DNA from 3 places in the Neorhizobium sp. BETTINA12A genome. Region 2 is predicted to be linked to each of the others. Evidence: predicted binding sites of a transcription regulator. Region 2 holds the regulator's gene; each other region holds the start of a gene.

Region 1 (6,033 bases), on a different contig from region 2:
ATCTTCGGAAGCGTCAGTTCACCGCTTTCGCTCAAGGTCACCAGTTCGGCGCCGATGCGGTTCACTCGCACCCGATCGCCGCCGACCCAGGCTTCCAGCGGCTTTTTCTCCTTCGGATGGGCAGTCATCGCGGCGATGACGATGTCGCGGCGCGCCGAGGCGAGCTGCTGCAGGCTGCGGGAGAGCGCCAGGCTCTCATAGTGTTCCGAGGTGCTGATGCGTTCGCCTGCGCCGATCAGCCGATTGATGCGGAAAGTTTCGGTAACAGTGAAATAGCTCTCGGTGGCGCGCGCCATGGTTTCGCCGGTACGGTCGGCGATCAGCATGATCTCCGGCACCAAGACCAGCGTCGACAGCAACAGGATTTCACGGGCAAGCGATGCCGGTATGCCCTGCGCTTCGAGTTCCGAGGCGCGGGCTGCGGTTTCCACGAAATCTTCGCCCGCGAGCGACGAGCGCAGCCCCTTGATCGCGGCCTTGAGGCGGCTCATCGCGCCGTCCACATCACCGCTGCCGACCTGCGTCTGCAGGATGAGGCGGGTCGCTTCCGCGAAGGTCTCGGTGGTGCGGGCGTAGAGATCGTTCTGCAGCTGGCCGGGGATTTTTCCATCCAGCGCATCGATCTCGGCCCAGAGCTTGGGAAGTTCGAAGCCGTCGCGGGCAAGGAAGGCAGCCTTGACGACATTCGCCGCCGTAGCGCCGGTCATATCGCTCATCTGCTGTATGAAACCCGGGCCGCCGCGGTTGATCGCCTCGTTGGCGAGCGTGGTGGCGACGATTTCGCGATGCAGGCGGTGGGACTGGATGTCCGCCGCATAAGCCTTCTGCATCCTGGCCGGGAAATAGGCCTTCAGGACAGCCGAGAAATAGGGGTCGTCCGGCAGGCTGCTGTCGAGCAGGGCATCGAAGAGAACGATCTTCGAATAGGAGAGCAACACGCCGATTTCCGGACGGGTCAGCGGTCTGCCGGAGGAATAACGCTCCGCAAGCTCCGCATCATCGGGCAGAGTTTCGACCTTGCGATTGAGCTGGCCTTGCGATTCCAGCACGGACATCAGCCGTGAAAGCTCTTCGCGGTTGCCGGTACCCTTGCGTTCGGTCAGCGAGATCGACAGCGGCTGCAGATAGTTGTTGCGCAGAACCAAGTGGCCGACTTCCTCGGTCATCGAGGCGAGAAGCTGGTTGCGTTTGTCGCGGGTCAGGCGGCCGTCCTGCATGGCCGAATTGAGGGCGATCTTGATGTTGACCTCGACGTCGGAGCAGTTGACGCCGGCGGAATTGTCGATCGCATCCGAATTGCAGCGCCCGCCATTCAGGGAGTAGGCGATACGGCCCTTCTGGGTCATGCCGAGATTGGCGCCTTCGCCGATGACGCTGGCGCGCACTTCAGCCGCGGTGATGCGGATCGGGTCATTGGCGCGATCGCCGACTTCCGTATCGGTCTCGGAGGCCGCCTTGACATAGGTGCCGATGCCGCCGAACCAGAGAAGGTCGACCGGGCTCTTCAGGATCGCGGTCATGATCTCGAAAGGCGTTGCGGTCGCCTTGTCGATGCCGATCGCGGCCGCTGCCTGCCTGGTGAGCTTTACCGACTTCTCCGAGCGGGAAATGACCATCGCCCCTTCGGAAAGGGTCGATTTGTCGTAATCCTGCCAGCTCGATCGCGGCAGGGCGAACATGCGTTCGCGTTCCGCGAATGACTTTTCGATATCCGGATCTGGATCGATGACGATATCACGGTGGTCGAAGGCGGCGATGAGGCGGATTTTGCGCGACAGCAGCATGCCGTTGCCGAAGACGTCGCCGGACATGTCGCCGACCCCGGCGACCGTGAATGGCGTCGTCTGGATGTCGATGTCCTTCTCGCGGAAATGCCGTTTCACGGCTTCCCAGGCGCCGCGGGCGGTGATGCCCATCTTCTTGTGGTCGTAACCGACCGAACCGCCGGAGGCGAAGGCATCGTCCAGCCAGAAGCCGGCTTCCTGCGCCAGGCCGTTGGCGGTGTCGGAGAAGGTCGCCGTACCCTTGTCGGCGGCAACCACGAAATAGGGGTCGTCGCCATCGAGGCGGATCGTGTCCGGCGGCCCGACGATGTCGGCGCCGACGATATTGTCGGTGATCGACAAAAGGGTGCGGATGAAGGTCTTGTAGGCTTCCCGGCCGGCATTGAAGAATGCGTCGCGCGCGCTTGCCGGCGGCAGCATCTTCGGGAAGAAGCCGCCCTTGGCACCAACCGGCACGATGACGGCGTTCTTGACCTGCTGTGCCTTCACGAGGCCGAGGATTTCGGTGCGGTAATCCTCGCCGCGGTCCGACCAGCGCAGCCCGCCGCGGGCGACCTTGCCGAAGCGCAGATGCACGCCTTCGACCTCGGTGCCGTAGACGAAGATTTCACGGAAGGGCCGGGGCTCCGGCAGGCCGTCCAGCAGCTTCGGATCGAGCTTGAAGGCGAACATCCGGTATGGAGCCCCGTTGGGGTCGCGCTGGAAGTAGTTGGTCCTGAGCGTCGCATCGACCGCATTGACGAAACGACGAAGCGTGCGGTCCTCGTCGAGGTTAGGCACGTTGCCGAGCGCTTCCTCAATCTCCGCATGATGGTCGGTGAGTTTCTTGACGCGGGCCTTCTCAGTGATCTTGGGGTCGAAACCATCGCGGAAGAGGCGGAAGATGGCGGCGGATATGGCCGGGTATTTCACCAGCGTATCGCCGATATAAGCCTGCGAATAAACGATGCCGGTCTGCCGCAGATAACGGGAATATGCACGCAGCACCGTGACTTCGCGAGCTGACAGGCCGGCCAGCAGAACCAGCCGGTTGAAGCCGTCATTGTCGATCAGGCCTTCGAAGGCTGAGAGGAAGGCCTCCTCCAGAGCCAAGCCTTCACGCGACAGGTCGACTTCACGCCCATCGCCGAGCTGCAGTTCCATGTCGTGGAGGACGACTTGGCTGCGGTCGTTTTCCGGCCCCGCCTGGATTTCGAACGTCTGCTCGCTGACGGCGTGGAACCCGAGATTTTCGAGGAGCGGCACACGCCGGGAGAGCGACAGATGCCGGTCCTTGTGGAAGATCTTCAGCGACACGGTGTTGGCGGGGTCGCCCGGGCGGCGATAGAAGGCGATGCGGATCGTTTCGCCGGCGGCGCAGGCGGCGATGTCGGGCAGGTCGGCGAAGGTTTCCTCGGGCGAGAAGGCTTCCTGGAAGGCCTGGGTGACGGTGAGCCGCGGCCCCTTCTCCGCAAGCGCTGCGAAGCGGTCTTCCCAGGGCGTGGCGATGAGCCGGATCGCTTCCTCGAGCTTGGCTTGCGCTATCCTCGGGGTCTTGCCGCCGCGCCTGCCGATGATCATGTGGACGCGGGCGACGCCGCCCTCCGGGAAAGCCGGATAATAGGCAGAGACGTGGCCATCATAGACCTTGGTCAGGTAGTCACCGACCTTCTCGCGGACGAGGGAATTATAGTCCTCGCGGGGCACGTAGACGATCACCGAGACAAAACGGTCGAAATGGTCGATGCGCGGCAGGACCCGGACGCGCGGACGCTCGCTCAATGCCATGATCTGCTCGCAGAAGCGCGCGAGCAGATCGACATCGATCTGGAAAAGGTCGTCGCGCGGATAGGATTCGAGCGTGTTTTCCAACATTCGGCCGGAATGGCTGTCGGGGTCGAAGCCGAACTGCTCTTCGACCCGGCCGGTCTTGGCACGCAGGAGAGGGATGTCGCGGACGGAGTGGGTATAGGCGGTTGCCGTAAAAAGGCCGACGACACGAAGTTCGCCGACAACTTCGCCCTGTTCGTCGAAGCGCTTGACGCCGACATAATCCATATAGGCGCGGCGGTGCACCACGGATTTCACGTTCGCCTTGGTGACGATCAGGAAATCGGGCCCGTCGAGGAATTCCAGAATTTCCGGCGTCGTCGTCACCGCGTCCTTGCCCTGGCGCAGCACCAGAACATCCGGATCGGAGAGGATGCCGAGACCGCGGCCCTTGCCGCGTTCGACCTTGGCCTCAGTGCCCTTGCCGGAATAGACGTATTCGCGCATGCCGAGGAAGGTGAAGTTGTCGTCGCGCAGCCAGTCCAGGAAGGCGAGCGCCTCGTCGCGGTCGGCCTTGCGGCGGCTCGTCGAGTTGTTGAGCTGCTTGGCGGCGCCGTCCAAGACTTCCAGCATGGAGCCCCAGTCGGTGATCGACAGATGAACCTGATCGAGAATGTAGCGGATACGCTCGGTGAGCGAAGCCGCCTGTTCCTCGTTGAGCGGCGACAGATGGATCTGGATAAGGCTTACGTGATGAGCGGGATTACTGGGCTGCTCGTTGGAGCGGAGCGCCGGGTCCTTGCCGGGCTCCACGACCAGGATCGGATGGACCGCCATGGTAAGATCGCGGTGGGTCGCGGTCACTTCGCCCATGACCGAGTCGAACAGGAAGGGCATGTTGCGATCGACGACGGTCAGCACCGAGACCGGAATTCCGTCCGGTGCGACGCCGGCGATCGGCTCGACCGTGATATCGGCCCGAATCCGGGTCCAGGCCATCAGCCGCTCGGCTGCATGATTGGCGGAAAGCGCCAGCATTTCCGGCGTATAGCTTTCGAGGTCGTCAGTGCTGGCCCGGGCGAACAGGATGAGCGGGTCGAGATGCGGCCCCTTGCTCGCAGCAACGATCTTGCGTGCGCTTTCGATCTGTTTTTCCCGTTTCGGATTTTGCCTGACGGCCATGTCCCTCTCCCCTTTTCCGTGCCCGGACGGAATAAATTAGCTTTGTGTCATCACGCGGCAACGTGGCTGATCCATGTCAAGCGACACTACACGTTTCATTCTTCCGTGAAGCCTTGTTGACATGCGGCGGCGAAGAAACGATCAACAGGGCCATCGTAGCCGGAAACCGATCTCATGCAGGATACCAGCAGTGCCGTCCTCGTCATCTCCAGCCATGTCGTGCGCGGCTCGGTCGGCAATCGTGCCGCCGTCTTCGCGCTCGAGACGCTGGGGTTCCCCGTCTGGGCAATGCCGACCGTCGTCCTCCCCTGGCATCCCGGTCACGGACCTTCCACGCGGCTGACCTTTCCCGAATCAGATTTCGACAAGGCTATAGACGATCTTATTCGCGCGCCATGGCTCGGAGAAGTGAAGGCGGTGCTGACCGGTTATTTCGGCAACGCCGCCCAGCCGCGTTCGGTGGCGCGGCTGATAAGGGCGCTGAAGGAGAAAAACCCGGACCTTCTCTATGTCTGCGATCCCGTCATGGGCGATCTCGGCGGTCTCTATATCCCGCAGCCGACGGCAGAGGCGATCCGCGACGAACTCATTCCGCTGGCAACGATCGCCACCCCGAACCGTTACGAACTCGCCTGGCTTTCCGGCGCGCCGCTTGAAACCAACAACGATATCATGGATGCCGCAATCGCGCTCGGGCCGCCGCGCATCCTGGTGACTTCGGCCGTGCCGATGATGGCGGGCGGTACCGGCAATCTTTACCTGACGGGCAAACACGCGCTGCTTGCCGAACACCGGCTGATAGACAATCCGCCAAACGGGTTGGGGGACCTGTTGGGAGCCCTGTTCCTGGGGCGGATCCTTGCCGGCATGGACGAGGAAAAGGCGCTGCAGCTGGCTACCGCGAGCGTTTTCGAGGTCTTGGCGCGCACAGCCAAGCGCGGCGGCGACGAGCTGACACTGGAGACCGACGCGTCCAGCCTCTCCACTCCCATGGCGATGGTCCAGATGCGCCGGCTCGTGCATCCGTTGCAGCGCACCAAGCGGTAACCGGCATCGGAAGTTCGCAGATGCACAATGGCCGTTGATCTTCGCTCGGCGGCGCTATAATCGTTGTTCCATGACGGATTTTCCAGCCAAACTTCTGGCGGGCTACCGCAACTTCATGAGCGGGCGCTATAGCGATGAACGCGAGCGCTACCGCGTGTTGGCGGAGACCGGGCAGAACCCCCACACCCTTCTCATCGCTTGTTGCGATTCCCGTGCCGCACCGGAAACCATTTTCGACTGCGGTCCGGGCGAACTCTTCGTCGTCCGCAAC
Region 2 (6,033 bases):
GCGGAGAGCTTTTCCGCCGCTTTCTCGATGCGGGAGAGACCCTCGCGAGCTTCCTCCGCCGTGACTGTGAGCGGTGGCAGGAGACGCACCACGTTGTCACCGGCCGGAACGGCCAGCATATGTTCGCCGCGCATGGCGGCAACCAGGTCGCCCGCCGGCACCTTTGCCTTCACGCCGAGCAGCAGGCCTTCGCCGCGGATATCCTCGATGACGCTGGGGAAGCGATCCTTGAGGCTGGCTAGCCCCTGCCGCAAGACCAACGTGACGTCGCGGACATTTTCCAGGAAGCCGTCCCCCAGGATCACGTCGAGCACGGCATTGCCGACCGCCATGGCCAGAGGGTTGCCGCCGTAGGTGGTGCCGTGGGTGCCGGCTGTCATGCCGGACGCGGCATCCGCGGTCGCGAGGCAGGCCCCGAGCGGGAACCCGCCGCCGATGCCCTTGGCGAGCGCCATGATGTCGGGCGAAACACCCGTCCATTCATAGGCAAACAATTTGCCGGTGCGGCCGACGCCGGTCTGGACCTCGTCGAAGATCAACAGCAGGCCGTTGTCGTCGCAGATCTGCCGCAGCGCAGCCAGGAATTCCTTTGGAACCGGCCGGATGCCGCCCTCTCCCTGGATCGGTTCGATGAGGATCGCGGCGGTCGCATCGGTGATCGCAGCCTTCAGAGCGTCCATATCGCCGAACGGTACCTGATCGAAGCCTTCGACCTTGGGGCCGAAACCTTCGAGATATTTCGCCTGGCCGCCGGCAGCGATGGTCGCCAACGTGCGGCCATGGAAGGCGCCCTCGAAGGTGACGATGTGGAAGCGTTCCGGATGGCCCTTCACGAACTGGTAGCGGCGCGCGGTCTTGATGGCGCATTCGAGCGCCTCCGCACCGGAATTGGTGAAGAACACCTTATCCGCGAAAGAGTTGTCGGCGAGGCGGCGCGACAGCGTCTCCTGGCCGGGCTGCTCGAAGAGGTTTGATGTGTGCCAGACCTTGTCGGCCTGTGCCTTCAGCGCGCCGACGAGGTGCGGATGGCCGTAACCGAGCGAGTTGACGGCGATGCCCGCGCCGAAGTCGAGATATCGCTCTCCACTTTCCGTCACAAGCCATACGCCCTCGCCGCGTTCAAAACGCAGCGGAGCCCGGGCAAACGTGTCGAAAAGCGCGGCTTCAGCCATGGCGACATCACTCCTCTAGGCAGTCAAAAAAGGCCGACAAAACCGGCCAGAAAAACCAAAAATGCCGCCCACTGGGCGGCGGGGGCACTATCGGGGTTTAGGCCGTCAATGTCAACAAAGCTCGGCGTTTTACGCGTGTTTCGACCGGAAACCGACAGGTGCTGGCTTCTGTGACAAAAATGACTCTCCATCACAGCAAGTTGGGGAAAACCACGAAATCGAATCCCGCAGATTCCTCCGACTCTTGCCACGGAGTCAGCCTCACACTAGGTTAATGATCAATTACTAGACTGCATGCGGCGGAACTAGTCACCTCAAGCATAGATATAGTGGGTGCTGCGAAATGATTTTCGCAGCAAAGGTGGAAGGATTCTGCATGCCAGCAACGTTCAAAGGCGGAGAACGGGCATGAACTGGACAGACGAGCGTGTCGAGAAGCTCAAAAGATTGTGGTCGGAGGGCCTGAGTGCCAGCCAGATCGCAGCACAACTTGGTGGCGTAAGCCGAAATGCCGTGATCGGCAAGGTGCATCGTCTCAGCCTGCCGGGCCGGGCGAAAGCCGGCGGTACGGTTGCGACCGGCCGCGCATCGGCTGCCAAGCGCACGACATCGGCGCCGCGGGCTCCGAACTATGCGTCGCGCGTCACGACCCGGACCGTTACCCGCGCCGTCGGCGCGACGATGGTCAAGGAAGAGATCGAGATCGAACCCTACCAGGAGATGGAATATCGTCCCGCCTCCAACGTAGTCGTGCCGATCTCCCGCCGCCTTGCATTGACGGAACTCACCGAGCGCACCTGCAAATGGCCGGTCGGCGACCCGCTCAAGGAAGACTTCCACTTCTGCGGCTGTGAATCCCCGGATGCATCGCCCTATTGCGGTTACCACGCAAAGCTCGCCTACCAGCCGGTCAACGAGCGCCGCAAGGTTGCCGCTCGGGTCTGAGCGGCGGCGCGACACGAGGGCGAAATCGAAGGCGGGCTCAAGGCCCGCTTTTTTTGTTGTGCACGGCAGATATGCCGGCCAAGCCTTGCTCCGGATCGGCTTTACGCCTATCTGAAGGTCAGCGAGGACGACCTCCCCCATTTGGGCAGAAACTCCGGGACGGCCCGGAAAGCACCCCAGGAGGTCATCATGCGCTCGACACGCGACCGTATCCGCCATGCCATCAGCTTCGAACTGATCGGGCTCGCTCTCATCACACCACTCGGCTCCTTCGCCTTCGGCATGCCGGCCGCCGATATCGGCGTGGTCGGCATCGGCAGCGCGACGATCGCCACTGGCTGGAACTATCTCTACAATCTCGGCTTCGACCACCTGATGCAGCGCTTTACCGGCGGCACGCAGAAAAACACCACCATACGCGTGGCGCATGCGGTGCTGTTCGAACTTGGACTGCTGATCGCGCTTCTGCCGCTGATCGCCTGGTATCTCGGCATCAGCCTCGTCCATGCGCTGACGATAGACGTGTCGTTCGCGGTCTTTTACGTGGTCTATGCCTTCGTGTTCAACTGGGCCTACGACCGGATCTTTCCGCTGCCGGAATGGCAGCGGCAGACCGAGGCGGCTTAAAGCCGCCTCTCAGGATTCCATTGAATAACCCGCGCCGCGGACGGTGCGGATGACATCCTGCATATTGGAGAAGTTGAGCGCCTTCCTGAGACGGCCGACATGCACGTCGACGGTGCGCTCGTCGACATAGATGTCGTGACCCCAAACGCCGTCCAGAAGCTGCGACCGCGAGAAAACGCGGCCAGGCGAGGCCATCAGGAATTCCAGCAGGCGGAACTCGGTCGGGCCAAGGCGCACTTCGCGGCTCTTGCGGTGAACGCGATGGGTTTCCCGGTCGAGTTCGATATCGCCGCAACGGAGCACGCTGGAGAGCACTTCGGGACGGGCGCGGCGAAGCATCGCCTTGACGCGGGCCATCAGTTCCGGCGTCGAGAAAGGCTTCACCACGTAGTCGTCGGCGCCGGTGGCGAGGCCGCGAACACGCTCGCTCTCCTCGCCGCGGGCCGTCAGCATGATGATCGGCAGGCGCTCCGTTTCCGGGCGCATGCGCAGCCGGCGGCAGAGTTCGATGCCGGAAACGCCGGGCAGCATCCAGTCCAGGATCAGGAGGTCTGGTACCCGCTCCTGAAGCCGAATTTCGGCTTCGTCGCCCCGCAAAACGGTATCGACCTCATAACCCTCGGCTTCCAGATTGTAACGAAGAAGCACGCTCAGCGCTTCTTCGTCTTCTACGACAGCAATTTTCGGCAGCATTCTTGGCCTGCTCCGTCAGTTCTATTCGGTGATCGCGCCGAGCGTATTCGACGAGTCGTCCTTCGGACGATCGCCTTCCGGCTGGGCACCGGTCGTCATGTAGTAGATGGTCTCGGCGATATTGGTGGCGTGGTCGCCGATACGCTCGATGTTCTTGGCGCAGAACAGCAGATGCGTGCAGGTGGTGATGTTGCGCGGATCCTCCATCATGTAGGTGAGGAGTTCGCGGAACAGCGAGGTGTACATCGCGTCGATTTCCTCGTCGCGGCTGCGGATCGCCTCGGCCTTTTCCGCCGAACGCGTCGAATAGACGTCGAGGACGTCCTTGAGCTGCACGAGGGCGAGATCGGAGAGATGCTCGAGGCCGCGGGCGAGCTTGCGCGGAACGCCGGTGCCCTGAACCGCGATGACGCGCTTGGCGGTGTTCTTGCCAAGGTCGCCGACGCGCTCCAGATCGGAGGCGATGCGCAGCGAACCGACGATCTCGCGAAGGTCGGCTGCAACCGGCTGGCGGCGGGCGATCGTGATGATCGCCTTGTCACCGATCTCACGCTCGGCGTGATCGAGGATCACGTCATCGGAAATGACCTTCTGGGCGAGTGCGGCGTCGGAATTGACCAGCGCGCGCACGGCGTCCGAGCACATCTGCTCGGCGAGACCGCCCATTTCGGAAATGCGGCGGCTCAAGTATTTCAGTTCGTCGTCATAAGCCGACAGGATATGGGTCGATGCCATCTTCTAGTCCTCAAAATTGATTTTCAGGCGGCACAGTCGGCTGGATCAGCCGAAACGGCCCATGATGTAATCCTGGGTGCGCTGGTCGTCGGGATTGGTGAACATCTTGTCGGTGTCGTTCTCCTCGACGAGCTGGCCGAGATGGAACATGGCGGTGCGCTGCGAGACGCGGGCAGCCTGCTGCATCGAGTGCGTCACGATGACGATCGTGTAGTTGGCACGCAGTTCATGGATGAGTTCTTCGACCTTGGCGGTCGCGATCGGATCGAGAGCCGAGCAGGGTTCGTCCATGAGGATGACTTCCGGCGACACGGCGATCGCGCGGGCGATGCACAGACGCTGCTGCTGACCGCCGGAGAGGCCGGTGCCGGATTCATGCAGACGATCCTTGACTTCAGTCCAGAGACCGGCGCGCTGCAGGCTCGCCTCGACGATCTGATCCATGTCGGCCTTATTCTTGGAAAGGCCGTGGATGCGCGGACCGTAGGAAATGTTCTCGTAGATGGTCTTCGGGAACGGGTTCGGCTTCTGGAAAACCATGCCGACGCGGGCGCGAAGTTCCACGACGTCGATGTTATTGTCGTAGATATCGTCCGTGTCGAGGGTGATCTTGCCGGTGACGCGGCAATTCTCGATCGTGTCGTTCATGCGGTTGAGGCAGCGCAGGAAGGTGGACTTGCCGCAACCGGAAGGACCGATGAGAGCCGTCACAGTGTTTTCGCGGACGTTGAGGTTCACGTCGAAGAGCGCACGCTTCTCGCCGTAATACACCGAAACGTCCTTGCCGATCATCTTGTGGGAAGCATCGCTCATCTTTTGGTCCAGCGCCTTTTCAACTGCCGATTCTGACATCATATTCATTGTCATACTCCTTCTACCAGCGCCGCTCGAAGCGACGCCTCAAGAGAATTGCGCCAACATTCATTAGGATGAGAAACAGGAGCAGGATGATGATTGCTCCCGAGGTACGCTCGACGAACGCGCGCTCCGCTTCGTTCGCCCACATGTAGATCTGGACCGGCAGCGCCGTCGACGGGTCGAGCGGCGTGGTCGGATAGTTGGCAACGAAAGCCACCATGCCGATCAGGAGCAGCGGTGCGGTTTCGCCGAGTGCGTGGGCCAGGCCGATGATGGTGCCGGTCAGGATGCCCGGCATGGCAAGCGGCAGGACATGGTGGAAGATCGTCTGCATCTTCGAGGCGCCGAGCCCGAGGGCGGCGGCGCGGATCGATGGCGGCACGGCCTTCAAGGCGGCGCGGGTCGCGATGATGATCGTCGGCAGCGTCATGAGGGTGAGCACCAGACCACCGACGAAGGAGGCGGAACGCGGCAGGCCCATGAAGTTGACGAACACCGCCAGACCGAGCAGACCGTAGACGATCGAGGGAACGGCCGCGAGATTGTTGATGTTCACCTCGATCAGATCGGTGAACTTGTTCTTCGGGGCAAATTCCTCGAGATAGATCGAAGCGGCGACGCCGATCGGCAGCGCCAGGACAAGCACGATCAGCATCATGTAGAACGAGCCGATGAGTGCGACGCCGACACCGGCTGCTTCCGGACGGCTCGATGCACCGTTGACGAAAATGCCACCGTTGAAGTGCTTGGCAAGCGCTCCGCTGTCGGAGAGCTGCTTCATCCAGCCGAGCTGCTGGTCGTTGATCTTGCGGTTCTCCTGACTGACATCGAGGTCGATCTGGCCCTTGTAGGCCGAGTCGATATCGCCGGAAGCAAGCAGTCTTACCGTCTGCGTCGTGCCGATGATCGCCGGATTGGCGATGACCAGGTCACGCAGCTGAACGCGGACACCATCCGACAGCATCTGACCGACCGCGCGGGCGGCGACACGGTCGTCGACGCT
Region 3 (6,033 bases), on a different contig from region 2:
CCCGGTGGTTACTTTCCGCCATCCAGTGCATTCGGCCTTGATCGCCGCGAGCAATCGTGGATAACAGTTGCCCTGATAAAAAGGTCCGCCACCCATGCCCTTTCGTTTTCGCTCCGTACTCCTTGTTGCGGGCCTGTTTTATGCGGGCGCTGCATTGGCGGGAGAGGTGAGAGCGCCGAAGGGCGTGATCGAGCTTTTCACCTCTCAAGGGTGTTCTTCCTGCCCGCCGGCCGACGCCGCGCTGGGCGAGCTGGTGGCGCAGGGCGACATGGTCGTGCTCTCCTACCACGTCGATTACTGGAACTATCTCGGCTGGACCGATACACTGAGCTCCAAGGAGAATACCGAGCGGCAATATGGTTATGCCAAGACGTTCGGACGAACCGGCGTCTATACTCCGCAGGCCGTCATCAACGGCCGCGATCATGTCAAGGGCACGGACCTCACGGTCATCAACGACAAGGTGAAGGTGCTCGGCCAGAACGGCAAGGGGCTCGACGTTCCGGTGACCGCTGCGATGCGCGGCGACGAGATCGAGATCGAGATCGGCGGCGGCAAGGGACAGGCAGACGTTGTCGTCGCCTATTTCACCAAACGCCAGCAGGTGGATGTCACCAAGGGTGAAAACAGCGGCAAGAACATGGAATATTGGCACGCAGTCTATGACGTCCAGTCGGTCGGCACGTGGAACGGCCAGAGTATGAAGCTGACCCTGCCGGGCAAGCTGATGGGCAAGTCCAAGAAGGACGGTTGCGCGATCCTGCTGCAGACCTCCGGTCCGGGCGGCGAACCGGCAGCCATTCTCGGCGCGACGGTATTGATGGTAGGTCGCAAGAACTATTGACCGCAGGCGCGGTTCAGGACTGGCTGATTGTATGAGAATTCTTGTTGGCGGCCCGATCCAATAACATTGGGGGGCTGGGGGTAAGGGTCAATGCACCAGACCGGGCCATATGGCGCTGAAAACGGCGCCAACCAACATCGTCAATTTCGCTTCGAAATCGGGCACTCTTTTGTTCGAAATGGGGCAACAATAAAATCGTGCGGTTCGCTCCCCGCGAAATTGCCGGGGTTGATTTTTGCAGCCTCTCGGGCAAACTGTCATGTCTCTGACATTTGACGATTTGGGAGTCTTGATGACAGATCAGCCGGATTTGCCGGGGGGCCAGAGATCCCGGGACACAGCCGTCGTCGTCGATCTCAGTGAATATAGGCAGAATCTCGATCCTGCACCGGTCACCTTCCACCGGCGCGAACTCGACGCGATCCTGAGGATTTACGGCCGCATGGTCGGCGAGGGAGAATGGAAGGACTATGCCATCGATCACCTCAAGGATCGGGCGGTGTTCTCCATTTTCAAGCGCTCGGGCGAGACGCCGCTGTTCCGAATCGAGAAGAACCCGAAGCTTGCCGCCAAGCAGGGCGCCTATTCCGTGACGAACACCCACGGGCTGATCATGAAGCGCGGCCATGAGCTGCCGCAGGTGCTCAAGGTGTTCGACAAGGTGCTGAAACTGATCGACTGACGCTAATCGCTATTCGGTAAACAGCGAGCCCGGATAGACGCGAGGATCCGGATCGGTTTCGTTGCCTTCGCCGAGGGCTGCCTGCATCAGCACGGTATCCTGCCATTTTCCGTGTTTGAAGCCGGTGCCCTTCAGGGTGCCGGTCAGTTCGAAGCCGAGGCCGCGATGGAGCGCCACGGACGCCTGGCTCGCACCACCGATGACGGCGACCATCTGGCGGAAACCAAGCGCCTCGCAGCGCACCAGCAATTCCTTGAGCAGCGCCTTGCCGACGCCCTTGCCGCGCGCTTCCGGTGCCAGGTAAATCGAATCCTCGACCAGCCAGCGATAGGCGGGGCGGGTCCGGAAGGCCGATGCGTAGGCGTAGCCGAGTAGCGTGCCGTCTTCCTGTTCCGCCGCGATATAGGGATACCCCTTGGTACGAATTGCCTCGAAGCGAGCCGTCATCTCAGCCTGGTCCGGGGGTAAAATCTCGTAGCTTGCGGTGCCGTTCAGCACGCTGTCGCGATAGATCTCGGTGATGGTCGGAAGATCGGCGGGGGAGGCGTCGCGGAGATGGAATGTCATGGAGGCAGGCCGTTGAAAGGAATAGCCAAGCCTATGCCGCAACGCGAAGCCGGGCAACAAAAAAGGCGACCCGGAGGCCGCCTTTTCCTGTTCGAATTCCTCGAGATTAGTTGTTCCGGTTGCCCAGGAACTGGAGGAGGAACGTGAAGAGGTTGATGAAGTCGAGGTAAAGGGTCAGAGCGCCCATGATGGCCTTGCGGCCAGCAACCGCGACGTCGTCGCCGTCAAAGTACATTTCCTTGATCTTCTGCGTATCGTAGGCGGTGAGGCCCGCGAAGATCAGAACGCCGATGACCGAGATCGCCCAAGCGAGAGGGGCGGAATGCAGGAAGATGTTGACGATCGAGGCGATGATCAGGCCGAAAAGACCCATGATCAGGAACGAGCCCATGCCCGACAGGCTTCTCTTCGTCGTGTAGCCGTAAAGCGACAGGGCGCCGAAGGAGGCAGCAGTGATGAAGAACGTCTGAACGATGCTCTGGGCCGTGTAGACCAGGAAGATCGACGACAGCGACAGACCCATCAGGGCCGCATAGCCCCAGAAGGTGCTCTGAGCAGCGCTGACGCTCATCTTATGAACGCGGAAGCTCAGGAAGAACACCACCGCGAGCGGTGCGAGCATGACGACCCAGCGAAGCGGCGAACCGTAGATCGCAGCGCCAAGGCTGGTCAGCAGGATGCCGTTCGGAAGCCGGGCGACAGCTGCAGCTGCATCCGTCGTCGTTGCGAGGGCCGAGATACCATAAGCGGCGATACCGGTGATAGCCAAGCCGACAGCCATCAGGTTGTAGACCTTGAGCATGTAGGCGCGCAGGCCTTCATCGATCATCGCGCCGGACTGGGCGCGACCCTGCGCCGCCCGGGTCTGGTAGTTGTTAAAGTCAGCCATTGTTTCCTCTTTAAGCTCCGGAATTATTCACGGTGTCGGGCCCCCTTTTTCACGGACCCAGGCGCCGCTGCGGAGCTCCAGCAAGCCTGCGCATAAATATGATGCGAGATCGCTTCACATACAAGAGGTGCGCCAAGCGAAAAACGCAAGCCATAGGCGCTATTTAGCAACCTATGGGATGTTCTGACGGGAATTTGATCCGTGAGTTAACACGAAATACTACCTCTGAGAGAATTAGAGCTCGCGCAGCACAGGTGCGGCTTTCTGCCCTAATATGCGCCAGGTGCCGGCAAGGCCTATTCCGACCGTCAGTACCAGCGAAACGGCGAGCGTCAGCACCGCCACATCGGGCAGGAAGACCGATTGAAGCCGCATGATGCGGCTGACCACGAACCAGGCGGAGAGGCCACCGGCGACGAGCGCAAAGAGCGCGGTCGCAGCACCCAGGATCATATATTCGTAGCTGAAGGCGCGCATCAGCATGCCGCGCGTGCCACCGAGCGTCTTCAGGATAACGGCGTCATGGGTGCGGGCCCGGTTGCCGGCGGCGAGCGCACCGGCAAGCACCAGCACCGAGGCGATCAGCGCAACGGCGGCAGCGGCCCGGATAGCGGTGGCAAGCTGGCCGACGAGCTGGTCGACGATGTCGATCGCATCCTTTACCCGGACGCTGGTGATGGTCGGATAGGCGTTGGTGACGGCGCGCAGGATCGAGGCTTCCTGCTGGGCGGTGGCCTTGGGATCGCTCAACGTCGCGAGCCAGGCATGCGGCGCGCCGCGGAAGGTATTGGGCGAGAAGATCATCACGAAATTGATCGATAGCGATTCCCACTGAACCTTGCGGAAATTGGCGATGCGGGCGGTGATATTGCGGCCGAGCACGTTGACGGTGACGGTATCGCCGATCTTCAGGCCAAGTTCGCCGGCCTCTTCGGTCGAGAAGGACACCAGCGGCTCGCCGGTGTAGTCGGCACCCCACCATTGCCCGGCGGTGAGCGCCGAGTTGGAAGGAAGCTTCTCCTCATAGGTGATGCCGCGGTCGCCGCGCAGTACCCAGCGGCCGGCCGGCGGCACGCTCATCTGGGTGACGTCCTGGCCGTTGAAGGCGAGGATTCTTCCGCGCAGCATCGGCACCTGGGTGATCGTACCCTCCGGCGCCTGTTGTTTCAGGATGTTGACGAAGCCTTCGCGCTCCGATCCCTGGATATCGACGAAGAAGAAATTCGGCGCTTGCTGCGCAATGCTGCCGGTCAGCTGGCGGCGCATGTTGCCGTCGATCAGGGCGAGCGTCACAAGCAAGGCAAGGCCGAGGCCGAGCGACAGCACGACCGAGGGCGTCAGTGCGCCCGGCCGGTGGATGTTGCCGATCGCCAGCCGCAGCGCCGGCGAATTGACCCGCGGACTTCTTTTCGCAAGGGCGGCGATGAGGGCCGCGACAAGGCGCAAGAGCACGAAGGCACCGGCGACGGCGGCCAGGAAAACGGAGGCGATGAAACGTTCTTCCGCCGAGACGATCGCAAGCGCCGCCAGGGCGGCGAGTGCCAGGCCGGCGGCCAGAAGATAGGGCCAGGAGGGAAGGCGGGTATTGTCGAAACTCTGTTCGCGGAAAAGGGCGGTCGCAGGCACTTCGCGGGCATGGCCGAGCGGCAGGACTGCGAATGCGAAGGTGATCAGGATGCCGAACAGCGCGGCAAGCGCCAGCGCCGAGGGGTAGAAGGTGACTTCCTTCGGAACCGGCAGCACGCCTTCGAGGAACTGCAGCGCCACGAAGGGCGAGATGGCGCCGATGACGAGACCGATCAGGATGCCGACCACTGCAAGCAGCATGATCTGGATGAGATAGATCATCGTCACCACCGAGGCCGGTGCGCCCAGGCACTTGAAGGTGGCGATGGTGGTGCGCTTGGCATCGAGGAAGGCGCGCACGGCATTGGCGACGCCGACGCCGCCGACGATCAAGGCGGTCAGGCCGACCAGCGTCAGGAATTGCGAGAAGCGGTCGACGTTTTCGGTGAGCGAGGGGGCAGCGCGGTCGCTGGTGCGGATGGACCAACCGGCACTCGGGAATTCGCGATTGGCGCGGGTGGTCAGCGTCGAACGGGTCGCCGGATCGTTGAGCCGGATCTTATAGGCATGTTCGACGAGGCTACCGGTGGTGATCAGGCCCGAAGCGGTGAGCGCTTCGCGGCTGACGATCAGGCGGGGCGCAAAGCCGAAACCGTCGGAAAGCGCGTCGGGCTCGGCGGTGATCGTGCCGCGCAATGTCAGCCTGGCATTGCCGAGCAGAAGCTGATCGCCGTCCTTGAGGCCGAGGCGTTCCAACAGCAGCGGGGCTGCAAGAGCACCAAACGTCTCTCCCTGCTTGCCAAGCAGGTCAGGAAGCGGTGCCGCCGGTTCAGCGCCAAAGCTGCCATAGAGCGGATAGGCGTCGTCGACCGCCTTGACCTCGACCAGCGCCTGTTCGGAACCGTCAGGCTTGCGGGCCATGGAGCGCAGGCTGGTGGACAGGGAGACCTTGCCGAGGCTCGCCAGGAACACGCTTTCCTGGTCGGTGGCTTCGCGGTTGTTCAGTTCGAAACGGATGTCGCCGGCAAGGATCTCCTGTCCCTGTGAGGCGATGGCGCCGGTGATGGCGCGCGATACCGAATTGACGGCTGCGATCGCCCCGGTGCCGAGCGCGATACAGGCGAGGAAGATGTAAAAGCCGGCCAGGCCGCCACGCATTTCGCGTAGCGCCAGGCGAAAGGAAATCGAAAGGCGCGGAAAGGCCGACCTCATGCGGAGACCGCCTGGACGGACAGGTGGGCGGTGGCGCTGTCGCCGACGATCTCGCCGGAGCGGACGCGGATCTGGCGGGAGCAGCGGGCGGCAAGCGCGTTGTCATGGGTGACGAGCAGCATGGTCATGCCGCGCTCGGCCTGTTTCGAAAATAAGAGGTCGGCGATCTGTCGGCCGGTCTCGGTGTCGAGATTGCCGGTCGGTTCGTCGGCGATCAGCACGGAGGGCGAGGGGGCAAGGGCGCGGGCAATCGCCACGCGCTGCTGCTCGCCG

Evidence for each region. The regulator PhoB, encoded in region 2, activates phosphate uptake and scavenging genes when phosphate is short. The targets are predictions, from matches to a motif close to TGTCATNNANCTGTCAT.
Region 1: the regulator PhoB is predicted to act here: its motif matches at 4,821-4,837, upstream of MOV61_RS01980 (NAD-glutamate dehydrogenase).
Region 3: the regulator PhoB is predicted to act here: its motif matches at 1,100-1,116, upstream of MOV61_RS18595 (DUF2794 domain-containing protein).

What each region holds. Positions count from the first base shown of each region.
Region 1 is NZ_JALBGW010000003.1:90,412-96,444, forward strand. It holds gene MOV61_RS01980 (NAD-glutamate dehydrogenase) at 1-4,715, opposite strand, end outside; gene pdxY (pyridoxal kinase PdxY) at 4,890-5,762, shown strand; gene MOV61_RS01990 (carbonic anhydrase) at 5,833-6,033, shown strand, end outside.
Region 2 is NZ_JALBGW010000005.1:82,716-88,748, forward strand. It holds gene MOV61_RS02985 (aspartate aminotransferase family protein) at 1-1,172, opposite strand, end outside; gene MOV61_RS02990 (GcrA family cell cycle regulator) at 1,581-2,117, shown strand; gene MOV61_RS02995 (PACE efflux transporter) at 2,307-2,744, shown strand; gene phoB (phosphate regulon transcriptional regulator PhoB) at 2,754-3,437, opposite strand; gene phoU (phosphate signaling complex protein PhoU) at 3,459-4,172, opposite strand; gene pstB (phosphate ABC transporter ATP-binding protein PstB) at 4,218-5,033, opposite strand; gene pstA (phosphate ABC transporter permease PstA) at 5,047-6,033, opposite strand, start outside.
Region 3 is NZ_JALBGW010000080.1:10,270-16,302, reverse strand. It holds gene MOV61_RS18600 (thioredoxin family protein) at 95-844, shown strand; gene MOV61_RS18595 (DUF2794 domain-containing protein) at 1,137-1,526, shown strand; gene MOV61_RS18590 (GNAT family N-acetyltransferase) at 1,536-2,093, opposite strand; gene MOV61_RS18585 (Bax inhibitor-1/YccA family protein) at 2,200-2,982, opposite strand; gene MOV61_RS18580 (ABC transporter permease) at 3,217-5,760, opposite strand; gene MOV61_RS18575 (ABC transporter ATP-binding protein) at 5,757-6,033, opposite strand, start outside.